DNA from 2 places in the Solibacillus sp. genome. Region 2 is predicted to be linked to the other one. Evidence: riboswitches for the same ligand, from Rfam matches in the RefSeq annotation. Region 2 holds a riboswitch; the other holds the start of a gene.

Region 1 (9,338 bases), on a different contig from region 2:
GTGCGGCTAAGCCGACATCTTCAGCACGCAGTTTAAATGGGATCATGTCCCCCCGGTCTAACAGAACAAAAGTATTCTCACCATCCAGCGATGCTTCATCCATCCCTTGTGCACCTGACACGACGATTGCACGTTCACGTCCTAGCATATGGAGCACTTCCGCATAATCGGTCGTGAAGTTAGGTCGGTTAATGCCGACAAACTGTGTTTTTAACGGGACAGGGTTTGTCAGGGGGCCGACCAAATTGAAAATTGTCGGCTTGCCGATTGCCTGTCGTACTTCACCAATCCGTTTTAACTTCGGATGCATATTCGGAGCATGCAAGAAGGCGATACCATGCTGTCTGAGCAGTTCGGATGTTTGCTCGATATTCGGCAGCAGCGTAATGCCAAGTGCCTCCAACACATCCGAACTTCCTGAGGCACTTGATACTTTCCGGTTGCCGTGCTTAGCTACTGAAATGCCGCCACCTGCCAGTACAAATGCGGATGTTGTACTAATATTGAAGCTTTGAAGTCCATCACCGCCTGTGCCGCAGTTATCGATATAAATGCCTTCGGGTACGTCGACAGCAACTGCATGTGATTTCATTACTGAAGCTAAGCCTGCAACTTCATGTGCTGTTTCTCCTTTTGCGCTTATCGCCGTTAAAAATGAGGCGATCTGTTCTTTCGGTGTTTGCTCATTAAAAATTAGCTGTGCCGCCCGCTGCATTTCCTCAAAAACTAAGTGCTCTTTTCGCTCAATCTGTTCAATGTATGGAAGTAAAGACATGTTCATCATCCTTTCAGTAAAGAGTGGAATGGCGCTTCTTCATCTGCTTCCGAGTGAAGCTGTGCGACATTTCCTTGAATTATTATCGTCTGTTCAGGTGTTGTGAAATCGACCTGACCATTAAAGCCGATATAGCCGATTAAGCCTTGTGCTGGTAATAGCCCTTTCACGACATCGATTGCATGAAGGGTAGGGCTTAACGTACTTGTTGTAACATTGGCAAGCTGCTGCACCGAATTTTCTGTACTATAGCGTTCGATTGACGGAGCATCATTTGTAACGGAAATATTTCCGTTCCTTACTTGCATGTAGTTTGATTTTGATGTGCCGATTACTGTGCAATCATCAAATTCGACATAGTACATATATGGCGCAGCGTGTTCGACGCGCATTTTTCGATAAAGGGAAAGGGCCTCTCCTGTAAATTGCGCACGATAACGTCCATTTTCCTCTTTTTCGACATGTTGTAATGTATAGGGCGACTGTTCAGGTGTTGGTGTTGTAAACAGCTGTTCAATCAATTGATCAATATTTAGTTCTACTTGCTCTGCTTCAATATTTGTATGGAAAACAGCGATTTCATCTGTTAAATGATCAAAAATAACGAGCGTATCGTAAACATGAAACTGCAGTTCAGGCAATGGCTTCTGCAATGCGTGAATATAGCCAATTCCGCCACCTGTAAACGGATATTCCGTATGTGATGAAATACGCGGCATCACCTGCTTTAATAGTTGGATCAGCTCGCCTTCATATGTGTAGGCTTTACTGGAATGATGTGCATAATCTAAAAGCTGATCATCAGTCCCGATATATGTTTTGCGCGGGTTGACACCGATGAACGAATAGCGTCCATTGCCATCATATTTAGAGGAACTTTCCAATAAAAACTTCCGTTCACCTTGCAGTCGCTGGAAAATAGAAATCGGTGTCAGTAAATCCCCATTTACTTTTTTCATTGATGTACGAAAATGTTGCTGAACTACCATTTGAAACACTCCTTTTTTGAAATAAACTACGCCTTTACGATTCAGATTATTTAGCAATCTTGTAATTAATATAAAGCTTTGCTGAATAAAAAAAATCGCCCTCAGCAAAAGAATTAACTTTTGCTGAGGACGATCTGCACCGCGTTGCCACCTCGTTTGAAGCAACTGAAAAAACCTTGCTTCCACTTAAACCTGATAACGGCAGGGTACCGTCCGCCGACTAACGCCAGCAGCTTTCATAAGGCCCATTCACATTTACCTTTTGGCGTATTTTCACCAGCCATACGCTCTCTGGACAAAACGGTAAATGCTACTCTTCTTATTCAACAATTTACTCAACTAAGCTCAACTAAACGAAAACGGTGGTCACGCTCCCGCAACCTGCTACCGTAAATAACATTTGAATTATGCTTTATTCTAACACTGAAAAATGAAATGTCAAACAATTCTAAAACATTTTTGCTGAATAAAAAACCAGCTGACATAAAAAAAGTCAGCTGGTGAAACAATCGATATTAGATTAATTTTTTGAAATCCAATCGTTTATTTAAAGTGTACATAATCGGTGCTCCAACCGCCAATACAACAAATTCTCCAAATGCTACAAACAGCCAAGTTTCCCAGAACGGGAAGCCAAGCACGATATTCAGCTGTGCTGCAATGATAAACATTGTAAACGTAAATAGTGTTGTATTAATAACTAGACGAGCCCAAATGTTTTTCACAAACTTACAAATGAATATGAAAATTCCCAGTGTAATAATCGTATGTCCGACACCAAATACTAAGTCGATTGGACCGATCGAAGACATCAGGAAATTGGATATAAAAACACCTAAAACTACACCTAACATATAGCGCGGATTAAATGCGACTAAATGGTTAAAAATTTCGGCAATACGGAACTGTACTTGCCCAAAGCTAATTGGCGCAACAAGTATTGTGACAGCAATATATAATGCTGCAATAATAGCACTCGCTGCAATAAACTTTACCTTCATATGGAAATCCTCCTAGTTTTTTAACGTGGGATGGTTACGAACCACGCAAAGCAACTGCAATCATAGCAATATTGAAAATAAAAGTAAAGATATATAGTACTTTTTTTTCATTAAAACCTCAAAAAAATTGTAAAGAGTAAAAAGTTCAACAAACCGCGTTGCTTAGCGGTTTGAAGTGTATCAACTAAATTCCAAAATGAGGCACATTACCTAGAATGAATTCAGAACATTCCAAATGTTATTGACTATCTAAATATGACGCGGTAATATTATTTCAATACTTCATCGAAATGAAGTTCGGCGCTTTAAATCGATAAAGTTAACTAGGGGGAAATAAGATGAGAAAAAATTTAATGAAGCTGTCCTTTTTATTATTCGGGCTTCTTTTATTATTAGCTGCTTGTGGCGGGGAAGAGAGCGACACATCTTCGAACGAGACGTCAAATGGCGAAGCTGTAGATACAACTCAAGCAGATAGCGACAAAACTTTTAAAATCGGAACAACACAGATTGTTGAGCATCCTTCATTAGATGCAGCAAAAGAAGGATTTAAAAAAGCAATTGAAGATGCAGGTATTAAAGCAGAATACGTAGACAAATCTGCGAACAATGATAACAGTGCGAACATGACAATCGCCCAGCAGTTAGTCGGGGATAATGTAGATTTGATTTTCGCGAACTCAACACCTTCAGCGCAGGCTGCAAAAAGTGCAACTTCTGATATTCCGGTTATCTTTACATCGGTAACGGATGCAGTAGGTGCAGAATTGATCGAGTCAATGGCAACACCTGGTGCTAACGTAACAGGTACGATTGATTTACATCCGGAAACAATGCCGAAAACAGTTGCTTTCCTAAAAGAACTAGGGGCAAAAAATATAGGGATGGTATATAACGCTGGTGAACAAAATTCAGTTGCACAAATTGCGGCAGTGAAAGAAATTGCAGCAAAAGAAGGCGTAACTATTGTGGAAGCAGCGGTATCTGCTTCATCGGAAGTACGTCAGGCAGCAGAGTCACTAGTAGGAAAAGTAGATGCATTTTATATTATTACAGATAATACGGTCGTATCGGCACTTGAATCTGTAATCGAAGTAGCAGATGCAAACAAATTACCGCTTATTGTCGGTGAGCTTGATTCAGTAGAGCGCGGCGGTTTAGCAGCATACGGTTTCGAATACTACGATATCGGCTATGAAGCAGGGCAAATGGCAGCACAAATTTTATTGGAAGGCAAAACACCTTCAGAAGTTCCGGCTGCATACCCGGCTAACCTGAAACTAGTAATCAATAAAGCTACTGCAGAAAACCTAGGCTTGGAAATTAAGCCTGAATGGGAAGCAGAAGTACAATAGTTCATTTTTATTTATACAAAAAGCAAGTCAGCCTAAACAGGTATAAAATGTTTAGGCTGACTTGCTTAAAACTTTTAAAAAAGTCAGGAGATGATTCGAGATGTTTACAGCTATGTTTGGGTCAGTGGAGCAAGGGATCATCTATGCAATTATGGCACTTGGGGTTTATTTGACATTCCGTGTGCTGGATTTTCCGGATTTAACGGTTGATGGAAGCTTTGTAACGGGGGCAGGTACGGCAGCGATGATGATCGTGCTTGGCTATAATCCGCTCCTTGCCACATTGGTCGCAACAGTTGCTGGATTTATTGCTGGATGTATGACAGGAATTTTACACACTAAAGGGAAAATAAATCCGCTGCTTGCAGGGATTTTAATGATGATTGCTCTCTATTCGATTAATCTTCGAATTATGGGGCTAAGCTCAGATACCGGTGTAACCCGACCAAATATTCCACTATTAAATTCAGAAACAGTTTTTTCGACGTTCGGCTCTTTCTGGTCGAATTTAGGCATTGATTCAGCAATTACAAACGTACTGAAATCAATGGGCTTAGCTTCTGTTCCAACAACTTGGGGAATTTTAATTTTAATGATTATTGTTACAACGGTTATTAAACTAGTAGTAGACTGGTTCTTAAAAACAGAAATCGGTCTCGCAATCCGTGCAACAGGCGATAATAAACGAATGATCCGCAGCTTTTCGGCAAATACCGATTCATTAGTCATTTTAGGACTGGGAATTTCAAATGGTATGGTAGCATTATCGGGTGCATTAATTGCCCAGTATACAAAGTTTGCCGATGTCGGTTTAGGTATAGGTATGATTGTTGTCGGTTTGGCATCTGTAATTATTGGTGAAGCAATTTTCGGAACAAAATCGATTGTTCGTGTCACATTTGCAGTTATTGCCGGGGCAATAATTTACCGAATGATTTACGCATTGGCGTTACGTGTAAAATGGCTTGACTCGGGTGATATGAAATTAATTACGGCGGTTATCGTTATTTTAGCGCTAGTAATACCGCAAATCGTAGGGAAATATAAAGAGAAAAAGAGAAAAGCAAAACGTTTGGAAGAACGTCTCGCATTACAGCAGACAAAAGTAGATATTGAGCAGGGAGGGAAGAGCCTTGCTTAAATTAGATGGCATTAATAAAGTATTTAACGAAGGTACACCCGATGAGAAAATTGCACTGGACAATATTAACTTGCATTTGGCACCTGGTGATTTCGTTACAATTATCGGTAGTAACGGTGCCGGAAAATCGACAATGATGAATATGATTTCCGGAGCGTTAACACCAGATTTCGGCACTGTCGAAATTAACGGCAATGATTTAACCCGCCTGCCTGAATATAAGCGTGCTGTCCATATCGGCCGTGTTTTTCAGGATCCGATGGCAGGTACAGCACCAACGATGACAATTGAAGAAAACTTGGCGATTGCCTATTCACGTAACACGAAACGTTCATTGCGCTTCGGTGTTGATAAAAAGCGTCGTGAGTTTTTTAAAACATCATTGGAAAAACTGCATTTGAATTTGGAAAACCGATTATCGGCTAAAGTCGGATTACTATCCGGCGGGGAACGTCAGGCATTAAGTTTATTAATGGCGACATTTACGAAGCCTTCGATTTTACTGCTTGATGAACATACAGCTGCACTTGACCCGTCACGCGCTGAACTTATTACAAAGCTGACGAAAGAGCTGGTCGAGGAAAGCCGGCTGACGACACTGATGGTCACGCATAATATGCAGCAGGCGCTCGATTTGGGTAATCGCCTCATTATGATGGATAAAGGTCAAATCATCCTGGAAGTCGGTGAAGACCGTAAACAGGACTTGACGATTCCGGATTTAATGCACGAGTTCGAACAAATCCGCGGCGAAAAAATGAATTCAGACCGCGCGTTGTTAGGCTAAATGAAAAGTTCCAGACAGATAAAGCAAAAACTCGATTTTCTCCGAGAGAAAATCGAGTTTTTATAATTCATTTTAAACTAGCAACGCAAACAGTGTACTGTCGTTATTTACTTCTTTGTACTCAAAACCGTTTGCGTGCATACGTTCAATTAATCCTGCGTGGTCTTCGCGATGTGCAAGTTCAATGCCGACCAATGCTGGACCACTTTCTTTATTGTTCTTCTTCGTATATTCAAACGTTGTAATATCATCATTCGGACCAAGCACTTCCGTTAAAAATTGGCGTAATGCTCCAGAACGCTGAGGGAAACTTACGATGAAATAGTGCAGCAGCCCTTCATAAATCAGCGAGCGCTCTTTAATTTCCTGCATTCGTCCTATATCGTTATTTCCTCCCGAAATAATGATGACTACCGATTTTCCGAGAATTTGCTCTGCGTAAAAGTCGAGTGCAGCAACCGATAATGCTCCAGCAGGCTCGGCAATAATTGCATGCTTATTATATAGATCTAAAATAGTCGTACATACTTTGCCTTCCGGAACGGCGATAATATCATCCAAATAGTGACGGCATACTTCATATGTATCATTCCCAACACATTTAACAGCAGCCCCATCAACGAATTTATCGATCGAATCCAAAGAAACCGCTGCTCCATTTTGGAAAGCAGATTTCATGCTAGCTGCACCAGCAGGCTCCACACCGATAACTTTACTCGAAGGGGATAAGTTTTTAATGTAGGAAGAGACGCCAGACATTAAGCCACCACCGCCTATACTGCCAAATACATAATCGATCGGTTCTTCGATGTCATTCATAATTTCAACCGCCACTGTTCCTTGGCCAGCCATTACATCTGCATCATCGAACGGGTGGATGAAAATGCGATTCTCCTGCTCACAATAGGCAAGTGCGCTTTCCGCAGAGTCATCAAATGTATCTCCTGCCAGCACAATCTCCACAAAGCTTCTGCCAAACATCCGTACCTGATCGATCTTTTGTTTCGGTGTTGTTTTCGGCATAAAGATTGTCGCTTTAATTTCCAGCTTTGCGCACGCATAGGCAACACCTTGTGCATGATTGCCGGCACTTGCACAGACGACACCTGATGCACGAGCCTCAGTTTCAATTTTTTTAATTTTATAGTAGGCACCACGTAATTTAAATGAGCGAACATGCTGCAAATCTTCACGCTTAAAGTAAATTTTTGCCCCATACTTTTCTGATAAATATTCGTTTAATTGCAGGGGTGTATGTACAACAACATCTTTTAAAAAATGATGTGCGATTAATACGTTTTCGACTGCAATCGTATTCGGTTGAGTAACTCCCATATCCATGTAACCTCCGTCATCTGATTAAAGATTATATTATTCTATCATAAATTTATGTCGTAATGGCTTAAAAATTCTGTAAATTATGAAAATTCATCAATACGCCATAATGAAAGCGTTTTAATAGAGAAATCGAGCATTGATTCAGACAAGATTCCCTTCAAATTGGTACGCACACTAAATTTCATTGAAGTGCATATCCATGAACGGAACAGGTAAAGCTTATGTATGTACCAAGTCGTAAATCACCTCCCAATGTTTAGTTGAAAAGCAAAGGGGAAAAATAAATTATTGTGGCATGACAATTTTGCGGATAGGAAAAACTTATTGGCAAGCGTCTAAAATCATATAATCAGGAGGAATAGGGATGACTAAAACAGCGATTATCACAGGTGGAGGCAGCGGGTTAGGACAGGCAACAGCCATCCGTATGGCTCAGGAAGGTATTAATATTGCGGTAGTGGATGTCAGTGAAAAAGGCGGAAACGAAACAGTTGAACAAGTAAAAGCGCATGGCGTAGACGCTATTTTCATTAAAGCGGATGTATCAAAAGCTGAGGAAGTAAAAAACTATGTTGAAGAAACACAGAAGCATTTCGGTTCGATTGATTACTTCTTTAACAATGCAGGGATTTCCGGCAGCGGTAAATTCTACTTAGACACTACGATTGAGGAAATTGAACAAATTGTCGGCATCAACCTGCTTGGGGCACTTTATGGTGTACGCTATGTGGCGGAAGTAATGCTGAAAAACGGTGGTGGTTCCATTGTGAATACGGCATCAAGCGCCGGTGTAATTGGACAGGATTCCGTTGTTACATATTCGGCAACGAAACACGGAATTGTCGGGTTAACGAGAAGTATGGTAGCGGAATACGCGAAAGACGGACTTCGCGTGAATGCGATTGCACCAGGGCCGACTGAAACACCAATGGTAAAAGCCTTTTATGAAGCAAATCCGCAAATGAAGGAAAATGCTACAGGCGGAATCCCGCAACAACGTTTAGGTACACCAGAGGAAGTAGCAGAGCTTGTAACCTTCCTGTTAACTTCAAAAGCAGAGTATATTAATGGGGAAGTTATTCGTATCGACGGTGGCTTCACAAGCACGAAGTAAATAGTAAAAAGGGCTGCCCGGAAGTCAGTAGAAAATCTGACTTTCCGGCAGCCCTTTATTGTTTAGTTAAAATAAAAGATGTGCAATTGCTGCGATAATCGGAATCGAGATGATTGTACGGATTAAGAAAATCATGAATAGATCCCAAAGCTTTAATGGAAGCTTCGTACCTAATATCAGTCCGCCGACTTCAGACATGTAGATTAATTGTGTAACCGATACTGTCGCGATGAAGAAGCGTGTCATTTCGGATTCAATGCCAGCACCTAAAATTGAAGGTAACAGCATGTCCGCAAAACCGACAATCATCGTTTGTGCAGCTTCGCCGGCTTCAGGAATTTGCAGAAGCGCTAAAATTGGCTCAAACGGCATTCCTAGAACACGGAAGAAGCTTGTGAACTCGGCTAACACTAATGCGATTGTGGCGAACGCCATAATAATTGGTGTAACCGCAAACCACATCTCCAGTACATTAATAAAACCGTTTTTGATCATTTTACCTAAGTTACGGTTAGAATCAGCTTTCGATAAAGCATTGTGCAATCCATAGGAGAATACATTATAGCCTTCTTGTACATCTTCACGGTTTGCAGGAACGTGTGAACCATCAATTAAAGTATCCGCCTTTTGTTTTAACGGATAAATACGAGGCATAATGAATGCTAAAATTAATCCGCAAAGAATGACAGAAGCATAAAACTCGATAAAGTAATCACCAATGCCGATTGTTTCAACAACGACTAAACAGAATGTGATCGATACGACCGAGAAAGTTGTCGCGATTGTCGCTGCTTCACGGCCTGTATAATTTTTTTCTTCATACTGTTTGCTTGTAAGT
Region 2 (4,259 bases):
TTCTATTATTTTTAATTGCAATTATCTCATTGGATATTCTATCAATGTCTCTTACAGAAAGCCTCTCTGCTTAAAAAGTTTTTCACTACTGTATAATACGCTTCTCCGTAACGAGTATAAGTGCGGTTACGTCTACGTTTATAATAATGAAAAGGAGTGATAACATGCTTGGAAAAAACATAGAAAATCAGCTAATAAATTTAATTCAAACTAAAATAAATCCAGATTCAGGATATTGTTCGGTTCATTTGCAAAGGGAACAAATCGCGATGATGCGATATCGACTTAGCTTATTTCAGCAATGAGCTGTTATCATTGTACGAACGTTTTTTGCTTACAGGCAAATGGCTGAAATAGCAGGGCGAGAAGTAGATTAAGTTGATCTATAACAAATTGATACAGTTTTTACGTTTCAACCACAAGGAATACCTATATATTCAAGATGAAAATGAATTTATGCGACAAAAAATGCGAGGATACAGTATATTGGCAACATTAAATAAGCAACGTGCAGGCATAATTGAAAGTATTAAAGAACGGGGAAGTGTTTTTAGCGATGAATAATGTATTTTATAGATTTTACGAAGGTAGTGTTACAACTTGAAGCATAACTATTTTAAGTTAAATGAAGATGATATTATAAGTATTCTAAAAGATTACTTACTTACTCAACTCGATTACAATCAATCTCAAGGAAATCTGGCATTAGTTCAATCTGAAAATAATGAGATTCAATTAATCGCAGCGTTTGGGGAAGCTAGCGATGACTCTATTCATAAATTAGATTTAAAAAATTTAGCGAGCACTATACCTTTAAATGGACCTATCTCAGCATTAATGGATGAATCTCAATTTAATTTAAACTCGCCTGAAGCAAAAACAGCACTTGAAAAATTTATAGAAAAACTAGAAAACGAAGGAATCTAACAGGATTCCTTCGTTTTCTTTATGGGCTGACTTTCTTATGATACGGTTCACCTTAATTAATGTAAGTGCGGTAAAAATATATTTAGCGTACTATTCTTAATTAGGCAGATATTTTAGATAGACGCTTTTCTTTATACACTAAACCTTGCGCTAATAAAGCCGCGCCAATCATTTGCATCACTATTTTCACAAACACTTGACCAACTATAGCTGCAGGGACGGCTACCCAAGGTATAAAGCCCGCACCAATCGGACTTAATCCTACAACTACAAAAATAACTGAATCTAACAAGCCTCCTACAATTCCACTATAAAACACGCGCCACGCCATCGGTAATTTTAAACGTGTATATATTTCTGTATCTGTCGTTTCTGCTACTAAAAATGACAACGCTGAAGCTGCAACGATGACCAATGTATCTCCTAATAAATAGGACACCACTGCTGATAATACTAACGCTAAGAAAATAAAGGCATATGTCTTTTTGCGGCCGTATTTATTTTGAACTATGTCGCGGAAAATAAATGTCGCACCAATAAAGAATGAACCCATCGGTACAATAAACATTCCAAATTCAAGTGGCATAAATCTCGCTGTTACGACATTTGCCGCAACAATTGATATTAAATAAAGTAAAACTCTACTCATAAAATCCTCCTATCTTAACGATTGTGCATAAGCTTCCATTCCTTGCAGACGAAGCTTACATGCCGGACACTCCCCGCATCCATCCGCTATTATTCCGTTGTAACATGTCAATGTTTTTTGACGTACAAAATCAAACGCACCTAGCTGATCCGCTAAAGCCCATGTCTCTGCTTTATTGATCCACATGAGTGGCGTATGTATAACAAATGATGTATCCATTGATAAATTTAATGTGACATTTAATGATTTTACAAAGGCATCGCGACAATCTGGATAGCCACTAAAATCGGTTTCGCATACACCTGTCACAATATGCTTAGCGCCAATTTGGCTTGCTAAAATCCCTGCGAATGATAAAAAAACTAAATTACGACCCGGTACAAATGTAGATGGGAGCTCGCCTTCCTCTCCTTCATTTATTTCGATATCGTCACGCGTTAAAGCATTCGGTGCTAACTGATTCAAAAGCGACATATTTAAAACATGATGTCGTACGTTCAATTCCTGTGCAATATGTTTAGCGCATTCGATTTCTAGTGCATGTCGTTGTCCATAATCAAAAGTTACTACTTCTACCTCTTTAAAGTTTTTTAAAGCCCAAAACAAACACGTTGTACTATCTTGTCCGCCACTAAATACAACAACGGCTTTTTCATGCTTCATTATTTTTCCCCTCTCTTTGCATGCAAAATTTATTGAATAAAGAAATTATCGATTATCAATTTTTTCAGGATATAAATCATGATTCATTAAACGATAGTTTGCTATTTCTTCATATTTCGTACCTGGACGACCGTAGTTACACCACGGATCGATTGAAATACCCCCACGTGGCGTAAACTTGCCCCATACTTCAATATAGCGAGGATCTAAAAGTTTAATCAAATCATTCATAATAATATTTACACAATCTTCGTGGAAATCACCGTGGTTTCGGAAACTAAATAAATATAATTTTAATGACTTACTTTCCACTATTTTTTTATCTGGAATATATGAAATATACATCGTTGCAAAATCCGGTTGCTGCGTAATCGGACAAAGACTTGTAAACTCTGGGCAATTAAATTTTACAAAATAATCACGGTTTACATGTAAATTGTCGACAGACTCTAATACTTCTGGTGCATATGCAAATGTGTAATTCACATTTTGATTCCCTAATAACGTTAAATCCTCTAATCCTTCTGTTTGGTGACGACCAGACATAAAAAAACCTCCTTAAGTTAATACCGTAGTATTCCAAGGAGGGCTAGCTGTAACGACTATAAACAAACTATTAGAGGCATAAAAAAAGCCACATCCGATATGGACATGGCGTAATATACATGTATCCATAGTTTTTTATAGAGGGTATCAGCTATGAACCTCTCCTGAACAACTCAGGTATTTCATTGTTTTTCATTTTATTATATATATTGTCATATGTAAATTAATATTTCTAAAATAATTTGAACTTACTTAAGATTCCCTATCATTTTACTGTCCTGAATTACACGCCTCTTTTATTTCCCCATATGAGAGTATGCAGCTGTGGAAGAACTTTAACATCGTTTAATTGTTCATCCATCATCACTTGATCAATGAGCATTTCATACTTTGCCAATAGATAGTTTGCTAATTGTCCTGTGTCTAAAGAGGTAATGTCATCATTTCCGACTTGTAAATAAAATGGGGTGTCTGGGTATCGTCGATGTACTTCTTTTGCATACTCATAATCCTCTTGATTAAACACGACGATTTTTAGCGACACGTGCTGATTCCCATTTTGAATTTTCAACTTCTCTAAAATATGGGACAGCATCAGAAAATCTGTTGTCATGCCTGAGCTAGGTGGCTTTGGTGAAATTGTTAATTCATCGATATCGTATAGCCAATCCTGCCACTTACTTCCTTGCGTCTCTACCCCAATTTTTATATTATTTTCTTTCAAAATCGCAGTCAGTGCACCTAGGTTGAAAAGAAGAGCTGGATTTCCTCCTGAAATGGTGACAAACGAAAACCTGTTTCCACCAAGACGTTTTAACTCCGCCCATATATCCTCCGCTGTCATTTGCTTGATTAAATGCTTGCCGCTGCCATCCCATGTAAATGATGAATCGCACCAAGAACAGGCATAGTCACATCCAGCTGTGCGTACAAACATCGTCTTCTGACCTATTACCATACCCTCACCTTGAACTGTAGGACCGAAGATCTCGATTACAGGGACTTTACTCAACTTCCATCCATTCCCTTCTTGCTTCAGCATAGCTCGTAGGCGTTTCATATAGCTTAACAAACTCTACACGTGCGCCATCATAACGTTGCTCCTTTTGCAAAGCTTCACTTAACCTTTCATAAATCCAAACAACGATATTTTCAGCTGTTGTATTCATCGGTGGTAGCGTTTCATTGATATAATGATGGTCCAAGTGCGTTTCGATTTGTTGCTTCCAAATTTCCTTAATATCCCCAAAATCAATCATCAATCCTCGATCATCCGTATAGCCGCTCAAGCCTAAAATTACACGATACGTATGTCCATGTAAATTTTTACACTTTCCCTCATAGTTATGTAAATGGTGCGCGGCGTCAAACGTAAACTCTTTACTCACAAGCACCCGTTTTGAATGATACTTTAATTGACTTTTTTTTATATCTACATCCATTTTTTGTAGCTTATCGACAATTCTAAAACCTG

What was found. Region 2 has a riboswitch for preQ1 ahead of queF (preQ(1) synthase). Riboswitches for the same ligand answer to the same signal wherever they lie in the genome.
Region 1: linked by a shared signal. The riboswitch ahead of ABS917_RS08155 (QueT transporter family protein) and the one ahead of queF (preQ(1) synthase) in region 2 are both predicted to bind preQ1.

Annotation. Positions count from the first base shown of each region.
Region 1 is NZ_JBELZM010000006.1:92,747-102,084, reverse strand. It holds gene trpD (anthranilate phosphoribosyltransferase) at 1-775, opposite strand, end outside; gene ABS917_RS08160 (metal ABC transporter ATP-binding protein) at 781-1,764, opposite strand; T-box leader at 1,887-2,100, opposite strand; gene ABS917_RS08155 (QueT transporter family protein) at 2,280-2,765, opposite strand; PreQ1 riboswitch class I at 2,772-2,816, opposite strand; gene ABS917_RS08150 (ABC transporter substrate-binding protein) at 3,104-4,120, shown strand; gene ABS917_RS08145 (ABC transporter permease) at 4,221-5,261, shown strand; gene ABS917_RS08140 (ABC transporter ATP-binding protein) at 5,254-6,048, shown strand; gene ilvA (threonine ammonia-lyase IlvA) at 6,121-7,389, opposite strand; gene ABS917_RS08130 (SDR family NAD(P)-dependent oxidoreductase) at 7,751-8,500, shown strand; gene ABS917_RS08125 (YjiH family protein) at 8,567-9,338, opposite strand, start outside.
Region 2 is NZ_JBELZM010000007.1:114,786-119,044, forward strand. It holds gene ABS917_RS09175 (hypothetical protein) at 601-927, shown strand; gene ABS917_RS09180 (VUT family protein) at 1,028-1,576, opposite strand; gene queC (7-cyano-7-deazaguanine synthase QueC) at 1,586-2,239, opposite strand; gene queF (preQ(1) synthase) at 2,285-2,785, opposite strand; PreQ1 riboswitch class I at 2,907-2,953, opposite strand; gene queE (7-carboxy-7-deazaguanine synthase QueE) at 3,069-3,797, opposite strand; gene queD (6-carboxytetrahydropterin synthase QueD) at 3,790-4,259, opposite strand, start outside.